One region of the Halomonas mongoliensis genome, then DNA from elsewhere that is predicted to be linked to it. Evidence: predicted binding sites of a transcription regulator. Region 1 holds the regulator's gene; each other region holds the start of a gene.
The links. Region 1 encodes sigma-54, which starts transcription at its own class of promoters, with help from an activator protein. Its sites were predicted from a motif close to TGGCACNNNNNTTGCTNT; they were not measured.

Region 2: glnL (nitrogen regulation protein NR(II)) is a predicted target of sigma-54. The motif match lies at 1,246-1,263, and genes of this name have one in related genera.
Region 3: glnA (glutamate--ammonia ligase) is a predicted target of sigma-54. The motif match lies at 1,340-1,357, and genes of this name have one in related genera.

The regions. Positions count from the first base shown of each region.
Region 1 covers NZ_CP199288.1:2,879,651-2,881,916, forward strand. The annotation lists gene ACRYRV_RS13550 (RNA polymerase factor sigma-54) at 252-1,664, opposite strand; gene lptB (LPS export ABC transporter ATP-binding protein) at 1,836-2,266, opposite strand, start outside.
Region 2 covers NZ_CP199288.1:1,987,150-1,989,415, reverse strand. The annotation lists gene glnG (nitrogen regulation protein NR(I)) at 1-146, opposite strand, end outside; gene glnL (nitrogen regulation protein NR(II)) at 139-1,185, opposite strand; gene ACRYRV_RS09355 (DUF4124 domain-containing protein) at 1,610-2,176, opposite strand.
Region 3 covers NZ_CP199288.1:1,984,658-1,986,923, reverse strand. The annotation lists gene glnA (glutamate--ammonia ligase) at 1-1,230, opposite strand, end outside; gene ACRYRV_RS09345 (hypothetical protein) at 1,744-2,266, shown strand, end outside.

The DNA.
Region 1 (2,266 bases):
GCCGCAGTGATGCAGGTCATCGCGACCTTCGCTCGTGCCCGGGAGACGCTGCCCGGACCGTGCGGATGGGGCATGCTGGGGAGTGGGGTTCAGCGCAGCCGCTTGCGCTCGCTGGAGGCCGGAATGCCCACGGCTTCGCGGCCGACCCTTGAGAGCGCTACGGTCCTGCATTACCTGAGCCGCTTGCGCTCGCTGGAGGCCGGAATGCCCACGGCTTCGCGGCCGACCCTTGAGAGCGCTACGGTCCTGCATTACCTGAGCCGCTTGCGCTCGCTGGAGGCCGGAATGCCCATAGCTTCGCGGTACTTGGCTACCGTCCTTCTGGCCACCTGGATACCGGCCTCGTCGAGCAGGGCCACCAGCTTGCTGTCGGAGAGGGGCTTGCGCGGCGTCTCCTCCTGGATCAGCTTGCGGATCCGGGCGCGGATGGCGGTGCTGGAGTGGGCGTCTCCCTCGCCGCCGCCCACCTGGCTGGAGAAGAAGTACTTGAGCTCGAAGACGCCCCTGGGGGTATGGATGTACTTCTGGGTGGTGACCCGGGAGATGGTGGACTCGTGCATCTCCACTGCCTGGGCGATATCGGCCAGGATCAGCGGCTTCATCGCCTCCTCGCCCTGCTCCAGGAAGTCCAGCTGGCGGGCCATGATCTCGCGCCCCACCCTGAGCAGGGTGTCGTTGCGGCTGGAGAGGCTCTTCATCAGCCAGCGCGCCTCCTGGAGATGGTCCTTGAGGAACTGGTTGTCCTGGCTCTTGTCCGCGCGGCGGACCAGGGCGGCGTAGTCGGGCTGAATGCGCAGCCGGGGCAGCGCCTCGGGGTTGAGCTCCACGTGCCAGCCGTGGCTGTCGTGGCGCGCCACCAGGTCGGGAGTGACGTAGTCGCTGGTGGTGCCGGCGAAGGCGCTGCCGGGACGGGGGTCCAGGGAGCGGACCAGGGCGATGGCCGCGTCCAGGGTGTCGTCGTCGAGGCCGAGGCGGCGCTTGAGCAGGCGGCGGTCGCCGCCGGCCAGCGCCTCGAGGAACTGGCGCACCAGCCGGCGCGCCTGGGGCAGCAGGGGGGTGTCGTCGGGCAGCGCGGCCAGCTGCAGCAGCAGGCATTCGCGCAGCTCCCGGGCAAAGACCCCGGTAGGCTCGAACTGCTGCAGGCGCAGCAGTACCTGCTCCACCTCGGCGCTGCGCAGTCCCTCGAGACCCTGGTCCCGCAGGCCGTCGCGGATCTCCTCCAGGGGCTGGGCCAGGTAGCCGGCGTCATCCACCGCGTCGATCAGGCTCTCGGCGATCTGCTGCTCCCGAGGCGTGAGGTCGGTCATGGCCAGCTGCCAGCTGAGGTGGCCCTGCAGGCTCTGGCCGGCGGCCTCGCGTTCGAAATCTGGCCCTTCGCCGCCGGAGGCGGGGGCGCTGAAGTCCTGGTAGGTGTCCGACCAGTCGCTGTCGGTGGCCAGCTGGTCGGGGATCTCGCTGGCCCACTCCGCTTCGGGGGCCTCGCTGACCGCCTGTTCGCCGAAGCCCTCGTCGAGCTCCAGCATGGGGTTGGCTTCCAGTGCCTGCTGGATCTCCTGGCGCAGGTCCAGGGTGGAGAGCTGAAGCAGGGCGATGGCCTGCTGCAGCTGAGGCGTCATGGTCAGCTGGGTACCGACGCGCAGCTGGAGGGAGGCTTTCATGGCCATGGTCTAACGAGTCCCTCGGGTGTGGAAAGCCTTCACCCTAGCCGGCGGCGATGGGCGATGCAAGCGCCTTTCTCCGTCAATGTCTGCAACTTTCGTGCCATGCGCAATTGTCATGCCGCCAGGCAAGAACGGCTGGTATATCAGCAAGCTGTGTAGGTAAGCGGCGGGTGGCTAGAGCCGGAAGTCCTGGCCCAGGTAGACATCGCGTACCCGCTGGTTGGCGAGGATCGCCTCGGCATTGCCCTCGGCGATGATCTGGCCGTCGCCGACGATATAGGCGGTGTCGCAGATGTCGAGGGTCTCGCGGACGTTGTGGTCGGTGATCAGCACGCCGATGTCGCGGGCCTTGAGCTGGCGTATGATCCCCTTGATCTCCCCCACCGAGATCGGATCGACCCCGGCGAAGGGCTCATCGAGGAGGATGAAGGCAGGCTCCGTGGCCAGGGCGCGGGCGATCTCCACCCGGCGGCGCTCGCCGCCGGAGAGGCTCATGCCGAGGTTGTCGCGGATATGGGTCACGTGGAACTCCTCGAGGAGCTCCTCGAGGCGGGCGTGGCGCCCCTCGCGGTCGAGATCCTTGCGGGTCTCGAGGATCGCCATGA
Region 2 (2,266 bases), 890 kb from region 1:
GGGGGGTTGTCGAGCAGGCCCTGCAGGGCGCTGTCGGCGCGCTCCATGCACTCCACCTTCAGGTCGGGCTGGGCGAGCGCGCGCTCCAGCACCCAGCGGATGGCGCGGTCGTCATCGACGATCACCACGCGTGCGACGTCAGTCATGGCGCTTCTCCAGGGGTATCAGCAGTCGGAATTCGGTGTGGCCGGGCTCGGAGTCGCACTCGATCAGGCCCTGATGCTGGTGCAGGATCGCCTGGGCGATGGAGAGCCCCAGGCCGCTGCCCTCGGCGCGGCCGGAGACCATGGGGTAGAAGAGGGTCTCGCGCAGCGCCTCGGGGACCCCGGGGCCGTTGTCGACCAGCGCCACCTCGCACACCAGGCGGTGGCGCTCGGCCCCCAGGGTGAACTGGCGCCGCGCCCGGGTGCGCAGCACCAGCCGGGGGTCCGGCGTCCCCGCCTCGCTCATCGCCTCCACGGCGTTGCGGGCCACGTTGAGCACCGCCTGGATCATCTGCGCCTCGTCACCGGCCAGGTCCGGCAGGCTAGGGTCATAGTCGCGCTCGATGGCGACCCGGGGATGCTCGGCGAGCAGCAGCGACCTGACCCGCTCCAGCACCTTGTGGATATTGAGGGGCTCGTGGTGGGTCATGCGGTTGGGGCCGAGCATGGAGTCCACCAGGTCGCGCAGCCGGTCCACCTCCTCGACGATGATGCGGGTGAACTCCCGCTGGCCGGGGTCGTCGAGGTCGCGCTCCAGCAGCTGGGCGGCGCCGCGGATGCCCCCCAGAGGGTTCTTTACCTCGTGGGCCAGGCCGCGGGTCAGCACCTTGATGGTCTCCTGGCGGGTCAGGAGCGCCTCCTCCCGGGAGATCTGCATCAGCCGGTCACGCGGCTCGATCTCCAGCAGCAGCTCCTCCCGGGAGAGCGGCGTCACCGTGTAGTCCACCACCAGGGCATCACCGGCCAGCATCACCAGGCGCGCCTCCCGCTGGGTGAAGGGGTGGAACTCGTCACGGGCCTTGCCGAGCACCTCGCCGAGCCCGTCGTCGCTCTCCATCAGCTGGCAGAGCCTTGCCCCCTGCACGCGTCCCAGGCTGATCGCCAACAGCGCCTCGGCGGCGGGGTTCATCCACTGCAGTCTCAGCTCGCCATCGAGCAGCACCACGGCGGTGGTGAGGTGCTCCATCAGGCGCTGATACATCGAATCGGCCATATCGGCTCCACGGCTGCCCATCGCTATCTCCTGGCTCCTGCGAGATGTTCTGCAAGAAGCGCGCCAGGCCGGCCGGGCCCATGCCCCGGGGCTTATCGGGCGATAAGGGGGCGGCACTGCACCAAAATAGTGCACAAGCGCCTGGCCTGCACCCGCCCATGACCTCGGATGGTGCGACGTCTGCCCGATCTCAGTTCAGACGAGTGGCGTCCCGCGCCTCCTGGCGGCGCAGGGGTGGCGCCTCATCGGGCAGCCGGCGGACAGGCTCGCCCCGGCGCAGTGGCGAAGGGGGCTCGGCAGGCGGCGGTGCCGGCTTCAAGGGCCAGGGGGGACGCACATCGCCATGCGGGGGGCGACAGGGCCTTGGGCCACCGTCCGGGCACCACGGCCAGGGTGCCCAGCGAGGGGGTAGCTAATCGGCCGGGCGGTTGACGCTGGCCCGGTGCACATAGACGGTGACCGGCGAGGTGCGGTGGCGCACTGCCCCGCTGCCGTCCAGCAGCTCCGCCTGCAGCACATGCTCGCCGGGGTTCATGTTGGCCACCATGAAGGCCGTGGTATGCATGGCCGTCTGGCTGACCTGGCCATTCACCAGCAGGCGCACGCGGTGGTCCTCGCGCAGCTCGGGCTCGATGCCAAGCTCCACCGGGACATTGCCCGCCGCCCCCACCGGGAAGGCCTGCTCATGGGTAGGCGAGAGCATCCGGAAGCTGTCGTAGGGCATGAAGGGCTGGCCCGGCGAGGCGCTGGGGGCCGGCGCGGTGCCGCCCTCCAGGCGCGGCGCCGGCTCGCCGGTGCGCACCTCCCCCCTGGAGGGCACCACCGTCACCGGCGCCAGCTCCACCTGCTCGCCGCCTCGCTCGGGGTTGTCGGTAAACACCACGTTGCCCTGGGCATCGGTGATGCGATAGATCGTCTGAGCCTGGGCCGCCAGGCTGAACGATAGCCCCACCGCCAGTGCCAACATGACCTTGTGCATGACTCCTCCCCTGCGCTGCCGCCTGCCCGGCGGGCGTGGCAGCTTGATCTGGTCTCATCCTTGGATAGTGAACAAGATAAAGGGGTTCCG
Region 3 (2,266 bases), 890 kb from region 1:
CACGGTCGGCACCTTCTTGCCCTCTTCCGGCGGCAGGTCATAGAGGTTCTTGTCCATGGCGTCGCCGGGGTGGATCTTGTTCTTGATGCCGTCGATGCCGGCCATCAGCATCGCCGCGAAGCACAGGTAGGGGTTGGCGGTCGGATCCGGGAAGCGGAGCTCGACGCGCTTGCCCTTGGGGCTGGCGGTGTAGGGAATGCGGATGGAGGCGGAGCGGTTGCGGGCCGAGTAGGCCAGCATCACCGGCGCCTCGAAGCCCGGCACCAGGCGCTTGTAGGAGTTGGTGGAGGCGTTGGCGAAGGCGTTCAGGGCACGAGCGTGCTTGATGATGCCGCCGATGTAGTAGAGGGCCATCTCGGAGAGGCCGGCGTACTCGTCGCCCGCGAACTGGTTGTTGCCATCCTTCCAGAAGGACTGGTGGACGTGCATGCCGCTGCCGTTGTCGCCGACCAGCGGCTTGGGCATGAAGGTGGCGGTCTTGCCGTAGGCGTGAGCCACGTTGTGGATCACGTACTTCATCTCCTGGACCTCGTCGGCCTTCTTGACCAGGGTGTTGAACTTGATCCCGATCTCGTTCTGGCCGGCGTTGGCCACCTCGTGGTGGTGCACCTCGACGGTCTGGCCGATCGCCTCCAGGGTGTTGCACATGGCGCCGCGGATATCGTGGAAGCTGTCCACCGGGGGCACCGGGAAGTAGCCGCCCTTGACCCGCGGACGGTGGGCCAGGTTGCCGCCCTCGATGGGACGGTCGGTGGACCAGGCGCCCTCTTCGGAGGTGATCTTGTACATGGAGCCCTCGATATCGGACTTCCAGTGCACCTCGTCGAAGATGAAGAACTCGGGCTCGGGGCCGAAGAAGGCGGTGTCGCCCAGGCCGGTGGACTGCAGGTAGGCCTCGGCGCGCTTGGCGATGGAGCGCGGGTCACGCTCGTAGCCCTGCATGGTGGCCGGCTCGATGATGTCGCAGCGCAGCACCAGGGTAGAGTCCTCGGTGAAGGGGTCGAGGAAGGCGGTGCCATCTTCCGGGCGCAGGATCATGTCCGACTCGTTGATGCCCTTCCAGCCGGAGATGGAGGAGCCATCGAACATCTGGCCGTTCTCGAAAAATTCCTCATCGATGTCACGGGCCGGGATGGTGACGTGCTGCTCCTTGCCACGGGTATCGGTAAAGCGCAGGTCGACCCACTTGACGTCATGTTCTTCAATCAGGGCGAGAGTCTTGGCAGACATGGTGTCCTCCGGTTGAGCGGTGCTCGGGGCGTTGAGGTGTTGCGAAGTTGTAGCATGCCGTGGGCACTCTGCCCACGATCACCGGGCATGACCCGATGCTGCCCAATACAATGCACGCCCCATGCCAGAATTGCACCCACATGCAACAGGACCTCAGCACAGGGCTGATTTGAAAGACAAAAACGCCCCCGGGAAGCGCACCACCCTGAACCAGGCCCTTCGCCGCCTCGCGGCTCACCGTCCCCCTCGCCCCCATTTCGCACCAGGATGGTGCAATAATCGATCTCCATGCACTGCTGCAGGGCATCCGCGATCCCGGCCGGCGAGTATGGTCCGGCCTCAGCCCCGGCAGAACGAGAATTGCGCAACGTCAGGGTGACGCAATTTCATATGCAAACTTTTTGATACTCAAGGACACTCAGGGCTACACTCGATTACAACAGCGTGAACCTACCGGCAGCAACTCCCGGCCGCCGGCCACGTCCCCCGCCGCGGTCAACTGCCGGAGCTCGCATGGCTACCTTCACCGCCTGCATTCTGATCGACGCACGCAGTGCCGGCGCCAGGCTGCCCCGGCAGCTGGCGGTCGTGGCACCGCTGGCGCAGGCGGCAGGCGAAGCCACCTTTACTCTCTGGGTCCTGGATGACACCGGCGATGCGCGGCTGCCACGCATCGCCCAGCGCTTCGGCGCACGCCTGGTGTCGGTAGCACCGCTCCCCCTGGGGCAGCGGCTGAACGAGGCCATTGCCAGCAGTAGCGGCGATATTCTGGTGTTTCCCGGCATCGGCAACACCACCAGGGCGGAGGCCCTGGCACGGCTGGCCGCCGAGGTCGCCGCCGGCAGGCTCGACGCCGCGATCCTGCCCACCCGGCACGCTGGACGGCTGGCGCGCCTGCTGGCCAGGCTGCGGCGGCTGCCCAGCGGCGATGGCCTCTGCCTTTCCCGCAGCTGGTTCGAACGCATCGGCGGCTGCGACCCCGAGCTCGATGACCAGGCCTTCAGGGAGTTGCTCGAGCGCCTGCAGGCCTGCGGCG